Regions from separate parts of the Streptococcus vulneris genome, predicted to be linked through region 2. Evidence: riboswitches for the same ligand, from Rfam matches in the RefSeq annotation. Region 2 holds a riboswitch; the other holds the start of a gene.
What was found. Region 2 has a riboswitch for thiamine pyrophosphate ahead of thiD (bifunctional hydroxymethylpyrimidine kinase/phosphomethylpyrimidine kinase). Riboswitches for the same ligand answer to the same signal wherever they lie in the genome.
Positions count from the first base shown of each region.

Region 1: another riboswitch for thiamine pyrophosphate. It lies ahead of KUA57_RS02315 (thiamine-binding protein); the one in region 2 lies ahead of thiD (bifunctional hydroxymethylpyrimidine kinase/phosphomethylpyrimidine kinase).

Region 1 is NZ_JAHUZC010000002.1:57,191-65,295, reverse strand. Features, by position in the region: gene KUA57_RS02340 (ATP-dependent Clp protease ATP-binding subunit) at 1-72, opposite strand, end outside; gene KUA57_RS02335 (CtsR family transcriptional regulator) at 74-532, opposite strand; gene KUA57_RS02330 (ABC transporter ATP-binding protein) at 651-1,379, opposite strand; gene KUA57_RS02325 (ABC transporter substrate-binding protein) at 1,379-2,386, opposite strand; gene KUA57_RS02320 (ABC transporter permease) at 2,426-3,184, opposite strand; gene KUA57_RS02315 (thiamine-binding protein) at 3,147-3,437, opposite strand; TPP riboswitch at 3,506-3,608, opposite strand; gene polA (DNA polymerase I) at 3,711-6,344, opposite strand; gene KUA57_RS02305 (SIALI-17 repeat-containing surface protein) at 6,462-8,105, opposite strand, start outside.
Region 2 is NZ_JAHUZC010000012.1:44,105-52,209, reverse strand. Features, by position in the region: gene KUA57_RS08280 (ATP-binding cassette domain-containing protein) at 1-1,280, shown strand, start outside; gene KUA57_RS08275 (energy-coupling factor transporter transmembrane component T) at 1,282-1,932, shown strand; gene tenA (thiaminase II) at 1,943-2,635, shown strand; gene thiW (energy coupling factor transporter S component ThiW) at 2,640-3,164, shown strand; gene thiM (hydroxyethylthiazole kinase) at 3,164-3,967, shown strand; gene thiE (thiamine phosphate synthase) at 3,960-4,592, shown strand; gene thiD (bifunctional hydroxymethylpyrimidine kinase/phosphomethylpyrimidine kinase) at 4,752-5,543, opposite strand; TPP riboswitch at 5,627-5,724, opposite strand; gene KUA57_RS08245 (CopY/TcrY family copper transport repressor) at 5,908-6,303, shown strand; gene KUA57_RS08240 (cupredoxin domain-containing protein) at 6,314-6,685, shown strand; gene KUA57_RS08235 (heavy metal translocating P-type ATPase) at 6,695-8,105, shown strand, end outside.

The DNA of each region.
Region 1 (8,105 bases), on a different contig from region 2:
ACGAGCTCCAAAATGGCCTGCAACCATGTAGGCACTTTCGATACATTCATTCAATGCTTTTGAATAGTTCATCTTACTTCCCTTTTCTATCTACCTCTTGTATGACCTGTCTTAGCATATTAGCACGAACAACTGGAGCTTCTTCTCCTAGAACGCGATCCAAAGCTACTGCCACCAGCAAATTCATCTCCTGCTTGGTCATCAATTCCTGCTCAACCAAAAGCTGCAGAATATCCTCATAAATTTCTTGACTGACCCGCTCACCAATTGAGTAAAGCAGATCCCTGAGCATTTCATGATGACTAGAAAACTCAATCCGTCCTATACGAATGTAGCCTCCGCCACCACGTTTACTTTCAACCAAGTAGCCTCTACTTTCAGTAAAGCGCGTCTTGATCACATAGTTAATCTGACTAGGAACAACCTGGAAGGTATCTGCCAACTGACTCCGTTGCAACTCCACAATTCCAGATTGATCTAAAATCGCCTTGATGTAGGCCTCAATATGATCCGATGTATTTTTAAATCTCATTACAAACCCACCTCTCTCTTTAAACCTTGACTATCTTTGACTATTATACCGAAATTTTCTCATTTTTAAAAGAAAAAGGGCGTTGGTAAAGGATAATCTTCACCAACTCCCTATTTTTCTACTTATCTAAGCCTAATTCTGCCAAGATTTGACGTTTGTAGACAATCTTTTGAACTTCCTTGTCCTCATCTTCGGACCAATCTAGTTTAATTTCTGAAACAATTTGCCCAGGACGATTTTTCAAGATATAGATGCGGTCACTGAGATTGAGGGCCTCCTCGATACTATGCGTAATGATCAAGGTTGTTAGTTGCAACTGCTTGTGAATCTCCAGATACCAAGCATGGAGTTCCATCTTAGTCATCTCATCCAAGGCGCTAAAGGCCTCATCTAGGAGAAATAGCTTGTGCCCGAAAAGGTAGGTACGAAGCAAGGCTACACGCTGGCGCATCCCACCACTGAGTTCATGAGGGTATTTATCTCTTATAGCTGTCAACTGGAAAGTCGCAAGAATTTCATCCGCTCGAGCAATGGCTTCTGCCTTATCAACCTTTTGAATCAAGAGGGGCAGGATGATATTGCCAAGGACTGTCTTATGCTCCAAGAGGAGATCCTTTTGCAACATATAACTCACGCGCCCCTTAGGATTTTCCTCCCCATCAAGGACAATTCTCCCTGACTGAACTTCTAAAATCCCAGCGATTAGGTTAAAGAGGGTGGTTTTCCCAACACCACTTGGGCCTAGGATAGAAACCACTTCACCTGAAGTCACCTGCAGGTTGATGTCTTCTAAAATTCTATCTTGTCCGTAGGCATAACTGACGTGTTCTAGTCTAATTTCTGTCATTATTTCACAAATTCATTGGTAAAGCCTTTGTCTGTCAAGTCTTCTTTTAGGATACCATTTTCTTTATCCCATTTGTAGAAGGCATTCCAACGAGCTGCGTCAAATTGCCCCCATTTTTCCTTGTCGCTTGCGTATTCTTTTGACAAGTATTTTTGAGATTCGATGACAAAGTCACGTTTTTCCTTGAGTTCAGGTGCATTCTTAATGAGGATATCTGCTGCTTCCTCTGGATGCTCCATGGCATATTGGTAGCCTTTTTTGATAGCTTGGATGACTTTACGAGCTTCTTCTTTATTGTCTTTCAAATAGTCGTTGTTTGCGATGATAACTGGTGAGTAGTAGTCAAACTCCTTGACGTAGTCTTTCAAGTACATGAAGTTAGCCTCTACTCCTTGAGATTTTGCAAGGATACCATCCCAACCGTAGTAAATCCAAGCAGTGTCAAAAACTCCATTGGCAATCGGTGTGATTGAGTTTGAATCGTTGTTTGGTACTTTTTCGACCTTCTCAAAGTCTCCACCTTGTGATTCTACCAAGGTCTTCAACATAGCAAGTTCAGTTGGGTCATTCCAAGTTCCGTATTTCTTACCAACCAAGTCTTTTGGACTAGCTACATTGTCAGATTTACGAGAAATGATTCCTGATGTATTGTGTTCTACGATAGCTGCAACGGCAGTAATTCCTGCTCCTTTTTCCAATTTTTTAGCCATATAATCTTGGAAATAGACTGCAAACGGTGCCTTACCATTGATAACCAAGTCAGAAGAACTTTCTTCTGGTGGCAATTTCAAATCAACATCCACTCCAGCTTCTTTGAAATAACCTTTTTCCTTAGCAACATAAAGCCCTGTGTGGTTGGTATTTGGCGTCCAGTCTAGGATAAAGTCAATCTTCTTGAGTTCTGCTTCCTTATTGTCCTTAGAAGCAGTTCCTTGACCACAGGCAACAAGCACAACAGCTACAAGAGCTGTCACAAGCGTTAAAAACACTTTCCATGTTTTCTTCATTTCAATTTCCTCTTTTCTTTTTCAGAAACATCCTTTTTCTTATGAACGTTTCCATTTAATAACATATTTTTCACTAATATCGACCAACTTCATACCAAGAAGACTGATAATCGATACCAGAATAATAATAGCAAACATGGTATCATACTGAAACAGTTTCTTGGACTGAATCATGTAGACACCTAGTCCTTCAAAGCCTCCCAACCACTCAGATACCACTGTTGTGATGAAGGCGTAGGAGACACTGACCCTCAGACCTGCATAAAAGTAAGGCAGGCTGACTGGGATTTTAAAATGCCACAGAATTTGCCAAGGTTTGGCCCGCATCAGACTAAACAAGGTCAGCATATCCTTGTCACAATGCCTAAAACCGTCCAAAATGCTAACGATGATAGGAAAAGTAGTCGTCAAGATAATCAAGACAATCTTGGGTAAAATCCCATAACCGAGCCACAAGACCAGGATAGGAGCTATGGCAATGGTCGGAATGGTCTGAACAACCACCATCATAGGGTAAATCAGATCGTTAAGCCAAGTCAAACTATCCATAAGCACAGCCATGAGACAGGCAATCAAAACTCCCAGAACCAACCCCAGCAAAGCCACTCTCAAGGTCGCCCAGCTATGGTGCCAGAGAAATTCTCTATCACGAACAAAGGCCTGGAGAATTTCAAGAGGTGTCGGCAGGATAAACTTGGGGAGAAGTTTAAGCAAACCTGCTAGCTGCCAGATTGACAAGACTCCTAGAAAGCCCAATAGACTAATGTGTCGTCTCAGTATACTTTTCAAGTTTCTCATCAATACTTAATATCTCTCCTACATTTATTTTAACATTGGCAAAGACATTGTCTGCCTCTTGCCCTGCTACCTCTAGCGCTTCTTTGAGAATGCGCATGAGCTCATCAAACTCCCCTTCCAAGACCGTTTCAAATGGTGTCACCACCATAGTTACTTCTTGAGCTTGCAGATAAGCAATGACCTGATCAATAACAGCAATCCGATCAATTCCCTGTGCCAAGGGTAAAACTTGCAAGGCTATGCTTGCTTTCATAAGAACCTCCTCTTCTCGTTTTCCTTTGACAAAAAGAAAAACCTTTACCATATATGGAAAAGGTCAAGATTAGACTAAGTATCGTTCCCTACGCTGGCATTACCCAGATCAGGTGCGGTCGAAGTTTAACACTTCCTCTCAGACTGTACACAGACTCCCATATATTATATGGACATATGATAGCGTAAAACAAAAAAAATGTCAAGGAAACTGCTTACAGAAAAACATGAAAAAGAGTTTGAAAACAAATGCTTCAAACTCTATATAGCTTTTTTATTTAGCCTCGTACCAGGTTGCACCTTCATTTTCATCTGCGATGAGGGGAACACTGAGTTGGATGGCTTCTTCCATGGTTTGTTTGACCAATTTTTTCATCTCTGCTAGTTCCGATTTAGGCACTTCAAGGACGATTTCATCGTGCACTTGCAACAGCATCTTAGTCTGATAACCACCTGCAACCAAGGCTTTATCTAGCTGAATCATGGCAATCTTGAGAATATCTGCTGCCGAACCCTGGATAGGTGAGTTAATGGCAGTTCTCTCAGCAAAACCACGAATGTTAAAGTTACGCGAATTGATATCCGGCAACTCACGACGACGCTTGAAGAGGGTCTCTACATAGCCCTTATCACGCGCCTCACGCACCACTTCATCCATATAGTTTTTAATACCTGGGAAACGTTCAAAGTAGGTATCAATGTAAGCCTTGGCCTCCTTACGGCTAATGCCCAAATTATTAGACAAGCCAAAGTCGGAAATCCCGTAAACCACTCCAAAGTTGACTGCCTTGGCATTGCGACGGTCGTTTGGAGTCACATCCTCAGGATGCTCAATGCCAAAGACCCGCATGGCTGTCGAAGTATGGATATCTGCCCCCTCTTGAAAAGCCTTAATCAAGTGCTCGTCTTTAGAAATATGCGCCAAAACACGCAATTCAATCTGTGAATAGTCGGAGCTGAGAAGTACACTATCCTCCCACTCAGGCACAAAAGCCTTACGAATGAGACGGCCTTGTTCCAATCGCACAGGAATATTTTGCAAGTTTGGATCCACACTAGACAGACGCCCAGTCTGGGTCAAATCCTGCACATAGCGAGTATGAATCTTGCCATCAGCCAAAATCCAGTCCTGCAAGCCAATCACATAAGTAGATTGAATCTTGGCAATCTGACGGTAATCCAGGATTTTCTTAACAATCGGTGCAATAGGAGCTAGACGCTCCAAGACATCCACCGCTGTCGAGTAACCTGTCTTGGTTTTCTTAGTGTATTCTAGAGGAAGTCCCAATTTTTCAAAGAGAAGCACGCCCAACTGCTTAGGCGAGTTAATATTAAACTCCTCACCAGCCAGTTCATAAATCTCCTGAGTCAGTTTTTCAATGACAAGCTCATTTTCAGCCTGCATCTCAAGCAAGGTCTCTTTCTTGACCGTAATCCCAGCAATTTCCATCTTGGCAAGGACAAAAGCCAGAGGTTGCTCCATATCATAAAGAAGCTCTAATTGCCCATTTTCGCTGAGTTTTTCAAGCAAAATAGGCTCTGTTTCGACCAAAACTGCAAGCTTACGAGCTAAATGCTCCAAGAATTTCTCACGTGCAGGAATGGCTCTCTTGACACCCTTACCGTAGAAGGTCTCATCATCGACCAAGTAAGTCTGACCATAAAGACTAGCAATAGTCGCAATTTCATTGTCCTCCACAGTCGAAAGGAGGTATTTAGCCAAACGGCTATCAAAAGCAGGCGCCTGTAAATCTACACCAAAACGATTCAAGAGAACTTTGGCCTTTTTAAAATCATAAACTCTCAGATGTGTTTTTTCTAAAAAATCCTTGAAAATAGGCTCTTGCAAAAGTTCAAGTTTATCTGTAGCATAGAGCTTATCCCCACAAGACCAGGCAAATCCAACCAAATCATCCGTATGGTAATTCTCACCAAAAAGCTCAAAATGGAAGATAGATTCTTCATTCAGCATGTCTTGACAGACTTGGTCAACAATAGTAAAGTCCAAACTCTCAGTCACATCAGCTGACGACACATTTAAAGCCTGCTTGAGCTGTTTGAAGCCCATCTCATCGTAGAATTTCCCAAGATTTTCCACATCTGGACCACTATAGACCAAATCATCCAAACCAATCTCAATCGGTGCCTTGGTATCAATGGTCGCCAGTGTTTTCGACAAAAAGGCCTGTTCCTTATCATGGATGAGATTTTCCTTCATCTTAGAAGCCTTCATCCCATCAATATTTTCATAAATCCCCTCAAGCGAACCATGCTCCAGCAAGAGCTTGATACCCGTCTTTTCACCGATTTTGGTCACCCCAGGGATATTATCCGACTTATCACCCATGAGCGCCTTGAGATCGATAAACTGAGTCGGTGTGATGCCCATCTTTTCCATAAGATATTCTGGCGTAAAGGCCTCAAACTCAGCCACACCTTTCTTGGAAATCTCAACCACCGTATGCTCATCCGTCAGCTGAATCAAGTCCTTGTCCCCACTGACAATGGTAATATCAAAACCATCCTGCTCAGCTAGTTTATCCAGCGTCCCAATGATGTCATCCGCCTCATACTGAGCCAACTCATAATGACGAATCCCCATATGATCCAGCAACTCACGAATGAAGGGAAATTGCTCACGAAACTCATCAGGAGTCTTAGCCCGACCACCCTTATAGTCCGCATACATCTCTGTACGGAAGGTCGTCTTACCCGCATCAAAAGCCACCAAAATATGACTCGGCTCAACCCGCTCCAACAAATGGCTCAACATCAACTGAAAGCCATAAATCGCATTGGTATGCAAGCCAGCCGCATTCTTAAAACGGTCCAACTGCTGATAGAGCGCAAAAAACGCCCGAAAAGCAACAGAAGACCCATCAATCAATAATAATTTTTTCTTATCCATACACCCATTATAAAGGAAAGCACCAAAAAATACCATTAGGAAGAGTTCCCTGAGAGAAACTAAGATAATATAAAAAGAGAAGGAAGTTATTCCCCCTCTTTCAAGCTACGAAATGAATTAGTTTTTACGTTTCACAAATGGAATAGCACCAAGGAACAATCCAAGGAATCCTAATGATGTAACTGCAACATTATCTTTACCACCAGTATTTGGAAGTTCTTTTTTATCTTCTGTTTTTGCTGCTGGCGCTTGATAAGTCTGATCTTGCTTAGTTCCTACTGTTGTCAGTTTATAGTCTGAAACATTATTTACGGCTGGGGCTCCTGTTTCTGCATACGCTGGAACATTGTTTACAGCTGGCGCTCCTGTTTCTGCATACGCTGGAACATTATTTACGGCTGGGGCACCTGTTTCTGCATACGCCGGAACATTATTTACAGCTGGTGCTCCTGTTTCTCCATATGCTGGAACATTGTTCACTACAGGGTCTTCATCATTTGTAGATAAAGGTCCTGTATATTCTGGAACTTCGTTAACAGCTGCTAAGACAAAGTTAGCACCCCCTTTATATTCTGGAACTTCATTAATTGCTGCTTCTAAACCATTAACGCCGCCTGTATATTCTGGAGCATCGGCTACAGTAGGAGGTGTTGCATCATTTACCCCACCAGTAAAATCAGATTCATTATCTCCAGAAGGAGAATCACTAGGATTCACGCCACCGTTAAACTCTGGAGCATTTTCAGCCGTAGGAGCATCAGCAGGATTTACCCCACCAGTGAATTCAGGAGCATTAGGAACAGTTGGTACTTCGTCAGGTTGTTTAGCATCGTCAGAAGGAGAATCACTAGGATTTACTCCACCATTAAATTCTGGAGCATTAGGAGCAGTTGGTACTTCGTCAGGTTGTTTAGCATCGTCAGAAGGAGCGTCAGCAGGATTTACCCCACCAGTGAATTCTGGAGCATCAGGAACAGTTGGAACTTCATCTGCTTCCTTAGCAGGCTCAGTAGGTGCTTCATCATCACTTACGCCACCACTGAAATCTTTAGGTTCTTCACCTTTAGGAACTTCTTTTAAGTTTTCGATATAACCTAAAGTTGCGTTGTAATCGTCAGTTAGTGTATCGATTGCATTTTTACGCGCTTGTAATGATTCGTTAACTTCGTCAAATTTAGCTTGAGCTTCATCAACAGAAGCTTTAGCAGAAGCGACAGAACCTTCTAGTTTAGTTACAGCATCTTGTAATTTATCGATAACATCTTGATCAGCTTTATTCGTTTTAGCTGTTTCAAGAGCAACTTTAGCTTTTTCTAAGGTTTCTTTTTGTTTATCTAAGGCAGCATTTTTCTCTTCTACTGCCTTAGCTTTTTCAGCAGCATCTGCTTTATCTTTATCAGCTTCTTTAGTTAATTTTTCAATTTTTTCAGCTAAATCATCAGCAATATCTGTAAGTTTTTTAACGATTGGTTTAGAAGCTTCTTTTTTAGCAGCTTCATCAATTTTTTTAGCTTCTTCAGCATCTAATTTTTTAGTTTCATCAACTTTTTCAGGAGCTTTGTTTCTAGTGTTATAGTCGTTTTCTAATTCTTTTAGAATATCTTTAGCAGATAAATCACCTTTTTCAACGGCATCTAGAATAGCTTCTTTACCAATTTCAGCTTTTTTATCAGCTATTGCTTTTTCTTTATCAGTTATACTTGCATCTTTATGAATTTCTGCAATCGCATCTTCTTCAAGTTGATCTAAAGCGTCTTTAAG
Region 2 (8,105 bases):
GAAAATCTAGCCTCTTTCAAATGATTGCCCAAGTCAGTTCTCTTCCCTATAGCGGTCAAGTCCTGATAAATGGGAGGGAGGTCAGTCAACTTTCTATTATCGAACGTGTCCAGATGATTGGTATTCTCTTTCAAAATCCCAATCATCAATTTACCATGGAGAACTTGTTTGAGGAGCTGGTTTTTACCTTGGAAAATATTGGGCATCCCGTTCAGGAAATTGCTTCTAAAATAGCAGAGGTTGTCCAGCAATGTCGCTGCAAGGCTATCTTGCACCGTCCCATCCATCACTTATCAGGTGGAGAAAAGCAAAAGGCTGCACTGGCAGTTCTCTTTGCTATGAATCCTAGGGTCTATCTCTTGGATGAGCCCTTCTCTTCCATTGACCGCAAGAGTAGGATAGAGATATTGGAGATTCTAAAAGAGTTGGTCTCTGATGGGAAGACAGTTATTTTGTGCGACCATGATTTAACGGACTATGAAGCCTATATCGACCATATGGTGGAGCTAAGAGATGGTCAACTAAGGGAAGTATTTAAAATCCCTACCTCTGAGACGACACAGGTTGCTTCAAAGGAAGTTGCTTCTAGTCCAGAACTATTCCATATGGATGGAACGACTTGTGAGCTGGATAAGCGCCCCCTCTTTTCGATTGCGGATTTCACATTCTATAAAGGAATTTCCTGTATTTTGGGTGATAATGGTGTCGGGAAATCAACCCTCTTTCGGTCTATTCTTCAATTTCAAAAGTATAAAGGACGAATTACTTGGAGGGGGACAGTCCTGAAAAAGAAAAAGAGTTTGTATCGTGACCTGACGGGTGTTGTTCAGGAAGCTGAGAAGCAGTTTATCAGAGTCAGTCTGCGAGAGGAACTTCAATTAGATGGACCTGATTCTGAAAGAAATCAGCGGATTTTTAAAGCTTTACAATATTTTGATTTGGAGCAGGCACTCGATAAGAGTCCCTATCAATTAAGTGGTGGCCAGCAAAAGATTCTTCAGCTCTTGACCATCTTGACCAGTAAAGCTTCCGTGATTTTGCTAGATGAACCTTTTGCTGGTTTGGATGATAGAGCCTGCCATTATTTTTGTCAGTGGATTGTGGAGGACAGAAATCAAGGAAGAAGTTTTTTGATCATTAGCCATCGTTTAGATCCCTTGATATCTGTGGTTGATTATTGGATTGAGATGACTAGTCAAGGTCTCAGTCATGTGAAAGAAGTGACAATTACCAAACCACTCACATCTCAGAGTAGCAATACCCAAGGGGAGGTGGGATAGTATGGTCAAAGTAGCAACCCAGACACCGATTATCAGTCTCTTCTTGCTGATTTTATCCTTGGAAACATCCTTCATTCCTTCGATTGCTCTGAATCTTTCGGTAGTCGCATTTTGTATTCTCTTTATGCTCTATTACCGTCGATTTAAAGTATTGGCTTGGATGATTCTGCTCGCCATTTTGCCATCCTTGGCCAACTACTGGGCAGTTCAGTTACACGGAGATACTTCGCAGGCAGTCATGCTTGGAACGAGAGCCTTTGTGACCGTTTGTATTGGTCTTGTCTTTGTTTCCTCTATTTCCCTAAAAGAGCTTCTCTTGTACTTGGCTCAAAAGGGGTTATCACGCTCTTGGGCCTATGCCTTGATTGTGGTATTCAATTCCTTCCCCCTTATCCAGCAAGAAATCAAGTCCCTCAAGGAAGCTTGCTTATTACGCGGTCAAGAACTGCATTTTTGGTCTCCCTTGATTTACAGCAAGGTTCTGATGACAGTCTTTAGATGGCGCCATCTTTACCTAAGAGCCCTATCGGCGCATGGATATGACGAACATGCACAGGTGGAGAATAGCTATCGGACTTTTTATATTCCTCAAAGGACACTATTCATCTACCTGCTGTTCTTTTTATTGCTTCAAACCAGTCTATTTTTATAAAGGAGTTATTATGGAATTTACAGATATTGCGATGGAATTATCCAAGGAAGCTTGGCAGGCTTCTTTTCATCATCCCTTTATTTTACAGTTGCAAGAGGGGAATTTAGACCCTGCAATTTTCCGCTATTACTTGATTCAGGATGCCTACTATTTGAAGGCCTTCTCAGAAGCCTATCACCTCTTGGCTGATAAGACTTCAAACCAAGAGATGAAAAGACTCTTGAAACAAAATGCTCAGAGTCTAGTGGAAGGTGAGTTATTTATCCGCCAACAATTTTTCAAGGAATTGGAAATCAGCGATCAGGAAATAGAGCAACATCCAATCGCTCCAACCTGCTATCATTATATCTCTCACATTTATCGTCAATTTGCAGAGCCGAACTTGGGCATTGCTTTTGCCAGCTTGCTGCCTTGTCCTTGGCTATATCATGATATAGGCAAATCACTTAATCTTAGACCGTCACCAAATCCTCTCTACCAACAATGGATTGAAACTTATATTACGGATGAGTTAGAGCAACAGATCAGAGAGGAGGGAGCGCTGGTTAATCAACTCTATCGAGAAAGTGATGAGACAGACAGGAAAAAAATGCTAGATGCCTTCCACATTAGTGTTCACATGGAAGCCAAGTTTTGGGAAATGGCCTACCAACACCAGACATGGAAGAGTGATTTACACTCTTTAGAAAAAGGAGAAGAATAGAAATATGAGAAAGAACCAATTGCAAGTTCACAAATTAACCATTTTATCCATGATGATTGCCCTTGATGTAGTCCTTACGCCTATCTTTCGGATTGAGGGAATGGCACCGATGTCCAGTGTAGTTAATATTCTAGCAGGAATCATGATGGGACCTGTTTATGCCTTGGCTATGGCTACAGTGACAGCCTTTATCCGTATGACGACTCAAGGAATTCCGCCTTTAGCTCTAACAGGAGCGACTTTTGGAGCCCTTCTAGCAGGTCTCTTTTATAAGTATGGTCGAAAATTTTACTTTTCTGCCTTGGGAGAAATTTTGGGAACAGGTATTATTGGTTCTATTGTTTCCTATCCTGTTATGGTACTCTTTACAGGATCGGCCGCTAAGCTTAGCTGGTTTATCTACACTCCTCGATTTTTCGGAGCAACCTTGATTGGCACAGCGATTTCCTTTATTGCCTTTCGATTTTTAATCAAGCAGGAATTCTTTAAAAAAGTGCAGGGATATTTCTTTGATGAAAGGATAAACTGATGCAGGAATTGACAAATCCTTTTCCTCTGGGAACGACTTCCCTCATTCACTGTATTACCAATGAAATTTCTTGTGAAATGCTGGCAAATGGGATTTTGGCTCTGGGATGTAAACCTGTCATGGCAGATGACCCTCGTGAGGTTCTCGATTTTACTAAGCAAAGCCAGGCACTCTTCATCAATTTGGGGCACTTGTCAGCTGAGAAGGAAAAAGCAATCCGTATGGCAGCTTCTTATGCAGCTCAAGCTGGTCTCCCAATGGTAGTAGATGCGGTTGGCGTAACGGCTTCATCCATTCGTAAGAGCTTAGTCAGAGATCTTTTAGAATACAAGCCTATGGTCCTTAAAGGAAATATGTCAGAAATCCGAAGTCTTGTTGGTTTAAAGCACCATGGAGTTGGGGTTGATGCGAGTGCTAAAGATCAAGAAACTGAGGATTTACTTCAAGTCTTGAAAGACTGGTGTCAGCTTTATCCAGGTATGTCATTCTTAGTCACAGGCCCCAAGGACCTCATCGTTTCGAAGAATCAGGTCGCTGTACTGGGAAATGGCTGTGCAGAATTAGACTGGATAACAGGGACAGGAGACTTGGTTGGAGCCTTGACCGCCGTTTTTCTCAGCCAAGGAAGGACTGGCTTTATAGCTTCGTGTCTAGCGGTCTCTTATCTTAATATCTCCGCTGAGAGAATAGTTGTTCAAGGAATGGGATTGGAAGATTTTCGTTACCAAGTACTCAATCAGCTTTCGCTCCTCAAAAGAGATGAAAACTGGCTAGATGCTATCAAAGGAGATGTTTATGAATAGAGAGGCGCTTAGACTGTATCTGGTAACCAATCGCTACCAAGATTCCTTGGAAAGCTTTCTTGAAAAGATTGAGAGGGCTTGCCTTTCAGGGGTTACCATAGTCCAATTGCGAGAAAAAAATCTCACAACCAATCAATATTATCAACTGGCAAAACAAGTCAAGGAAATAACAGATGCCTATCAGGTACCCTTGATAATCGATGATCGTTTGGATGTTTGTCTTGCGGTTGATGCTGCTGGTCTGCATATTGGAGACGATGAACTACCAGTTTCGGTTGCCCGCAAAGTCCTAGGTCCTGAAAAAATCCTCGGTGTCACAGCTAAAACTGTAAAAAGAGCCCTCGAGGCAGAAGAAGGGGGAGCAGATTACTTGGGGACAGGAGCCATTTTCCCGACTACGACCAAGGAAAATGCACCCATCACTCTGATTTCAACCTTGAAGACAATTTGCCAAAGGGTTGCCATTCCAGTAGTTGCCATTGGCGGCTTGACATCAGAGAACATTGACCAACTTATCGGCACGGGTATAGCTGGAGTAGCAGTCGTACGCGATCTGATGCAGGCAGAAGATATAGAGGCAAAAACACAAGCTTTTTTAAAAAAGTTGGATGATATTATTTTCTAATTAATACTCAATGAAAATCAAAGAGTAAACTAGGAAGCTAGCCGCAGGTTTCTCAAATCACAGCTTTGAGGTTGCTGATAAAGCTGACCTAGTTTGAAGAGATTTTCGAAGAGTATAAAAACTCTCTAATTCCCTTAAAGTGGGAACTAGAGAGTTTTTTTAATCTTTAAAGCTTGTATGGTTGACTGGGCCAGAACCATGACCGAGTTGAGGGGCATCTTGGATGGCTTTCGTGATAAAGGCCTTGGCTTTATCGACTGCTTGATAGAGGGTTTTCCCCTTGGCTAGTTCAGCAGTAATCACTGCAGCAAAGGTACATCCAGTACCATGTGTATGACAGGTTTGAATTCGTGGACTTTCCCAGACAAATTGGTCCTCCTTGGTAAAGAGGAAATCCTTGGCACCGCCTTCGAGATGCCCACCTTTAATAACAACAGACTGAGGACCAAATTCTTTTAAAATCAGGCGACCAGCACGCTGCATGTCTTCAGGATCATGGATTGAAAAACCAACAATCTCTTCTGCCTCAGGAAGATTCGGAGTGATAATGGTTGCAAGGGGAAGTAGGTTTGTTTTTAGGTAAGTTCTGGCACTGGTATCAATCAGAGTGTCTCCACTAGTAGCGACCATAACAGGGTCAAGAACATAGGGACAATCCAGCTCTTTAAGATAGGGCTGGATGATTTCCATAATTTCAGTAGTCGCCAACATGCCAGTTTTTACAGCCTGAGGCTTGATATCCGAAAAGACACTCTCCAATTGGGATTTCAACATTTGAGGAGAAACGTGCTCGATCAATTGAACGCCTTTGGTATTTTGAGCGACAAGACTGGTCACAACGGCCATTCCATAGACATCTCTAGCTTGGAATGACTTTAAATCAGCCATAATGCCAGCACCGCCACTAGGGTCAGTCCCTGCAATGGTCAAAGCAACGGGTAAATAAGTCATCTAAAACCTCCCAACCAACTGAAGTTTGTATTCTTAAGAACAAGCTAGTCCGTTTCAGGAAGGCAATAGAAGACTGCTAGTCCCCATTATCATTTCCACTTCCATCAGCTAGCATTACCTAGATTGAGTCAAAGGGTCTAACAGTTGTTAATCTCAGCTTTACGCACCCCTAGTGGTTGTTTTCTTTTTTCTTTAGTATAGCATATTTTTATAGTTTATATAGTAAGATTTGACTGAAAATCCTTTATCAAATGGTTAAAATTCAAATTTTCAAAGAAAAGATTAATTTCATAGTTGACAAATGTAGATTTTAGGAGTATACTAACAATTGTAATCGACAAATGTAGATTTAGGAGGTGTGATTATGCAGATTTCAGATGCAGAATGGCAGGTCATGAAGATTATTTGGATGCAAGGAGAGCAGACTAGTACGGATTTGATAAGGGTTCTGGCGGAGCGGTTCGACTGGTCCAAGTCAACCATTCAAACTCTTTTGGCTCGTTTGGTTGAGAAAGAGTGTTTGACAAGGAAAAAAGAAGGCAAGTTCTTTGTTTATTCGGCGCTTTTAACTCTAGACCAAAGCCGAGACTTGCTTGTCCAAGATATCAAGGACAAGGTTTGTTCCCGTAGGATTAAGAACTTGTTGGCTGATTTGATTGCTGAATGTGATTTTACTAAGGATGACTTGGAAGACTTGGAAGCTGTGATTTCTGAGAAGAAATCAAGCGCTGTGACAGAAGTAAAATGTAATTGTATGTAAAGGAGACGTCATGTTAAATAGTATTGTAACCATTGTTTGTATTACCCTTATCGCCTTTATCTTGTTTTGGTTTTTCAAAAAGCCTGAAAAATCTGGACAAAAAGCCCAGCAAAAAAACGGCTACCAAGAGATTCGAGTGGAGGTCATGGGGGGCTATACGCCTGAGTTGATTATCCTCAAGAAATCAGTGCCAGCCCGCATTGTCTTTGACCGCAAGGACCCTTCACCCTGTCTGGACCAAATTGTTTTTCCAGATTTTGGTGTACATGCGAACCTGCCAATGGGTGAAGAGTATGTAGTGGAAATCACGCCTGAGCAGGCTGGAGAGTATGGTTTCTCTTGTGGCATGAATATGATGCACGGCAAGATGATTGTAGAATAGGAGAATGATATGACTGAAATTGTAAAAGCAAGTCTTGAAAATGGTGTTCAAAAAATCCGTATCACGGCAGACAAAGGCTACCATCCAGCTCATATACAGCTTCAAAAAGGGATTCCAGCTGAGATTACCTTTCATCGAGCAACTCCTTCAAACTGTTACAAGGAAATTCTGTTTGAAGAAGAAGGCATCTTAGAGCCAATCGGCGTAGATGAGGAGAAAGTCATTCGTTTTACACCTCAAGAATTAGGTCAACATGAATTTTCTTGTGGTATGAAGATGCAAAAGGGAAGTTATACAGTTGTTGAGAAGACTCGAAAATCTCTATCACTCCTCCAGCGTTTTTGGATTACTAGTATCTTTACTGTGCCTCTTGTGATCCTCATGATTGGGATGTCGACAGGAGGAATTAGTCACCAAGTCATGCGTTGGGGCACCTTTTTAGCCACAACACCGATTATGCTAGTAGCAGGTGGTCCTTATATCCAAAGTGCTTGGGCTAGTTTTAAAAAGCACAATGCCAACATGGATACCTTGGTTGCTCTGGGAACCCTAGTGGCCTATTTCTATAGCTTAGTTGCCCTCTTCGCTGGCCTCCCCGTTTACTTTGAAAGTGCTGCATTTATCTTCTTCTTCGTTCTTATGGGAGCCGTTTTTGAGGAGAAAATGCGGAAAAATACTTCCCAAGCTGTGGAGAAATTACTTGACTTGCAAGCTAAAACTGCAGAAGTCTTGCGTGAGGATAACTATGTTCAAGTCCCTTTGGAGCAAGTCAAGGTAGGTGACCTGATTCGAGTGCGTCCCGGTGAAAAGATTGCGGTTGATGGTGTCGTAGTAGAAGGTATCTCTAGTATTGATGAGTCTATGGTGACAGGTGAGAGTCTGCCTGTGGACAAGACAGTTGGAGATACCGTCATTGGTTCAACCATCAATAATAGTGGAACACTTGTTTTTAGAGCAGAAAAAGTTGGTTCAGAGACTGTTTTGGCTCAGATTGTGGATTTTGTGAAGAAAGCTCAGACAAGTCGTGCGCCGATTCAGGACTTGACGGATAAAATTTCAGGGATTTTTGTCCCAGCAGTTGTCATTTTAGGGATTGTGACCTTTTGGGTTTGGTTCGTCTTGCTCAGGGATAGTGTAGTTGTGCTTGGAGCGAGCTTTGTGTCTTCGCTTCTCTATGGAGTAGCAGTTCTGATTATTGCCTGCCCTTGTGCATTGGGACTTGCAACACCGACAGCCCTTATGGTGGGGACAGGTCGCAGTGCCAAGATGGGAGTTCTCCTCAAAAATGGAACGGTTCTACAGGAAATCCAGAAAGTCCAAACCATTGTCTTTGATAAAACAGGGACTTTAACTGAAGGGAAACCTGTGGTCACAGATATCATCGGTGACGAAGTAGAAGTGCTTGGATTGGCAGCTTCCT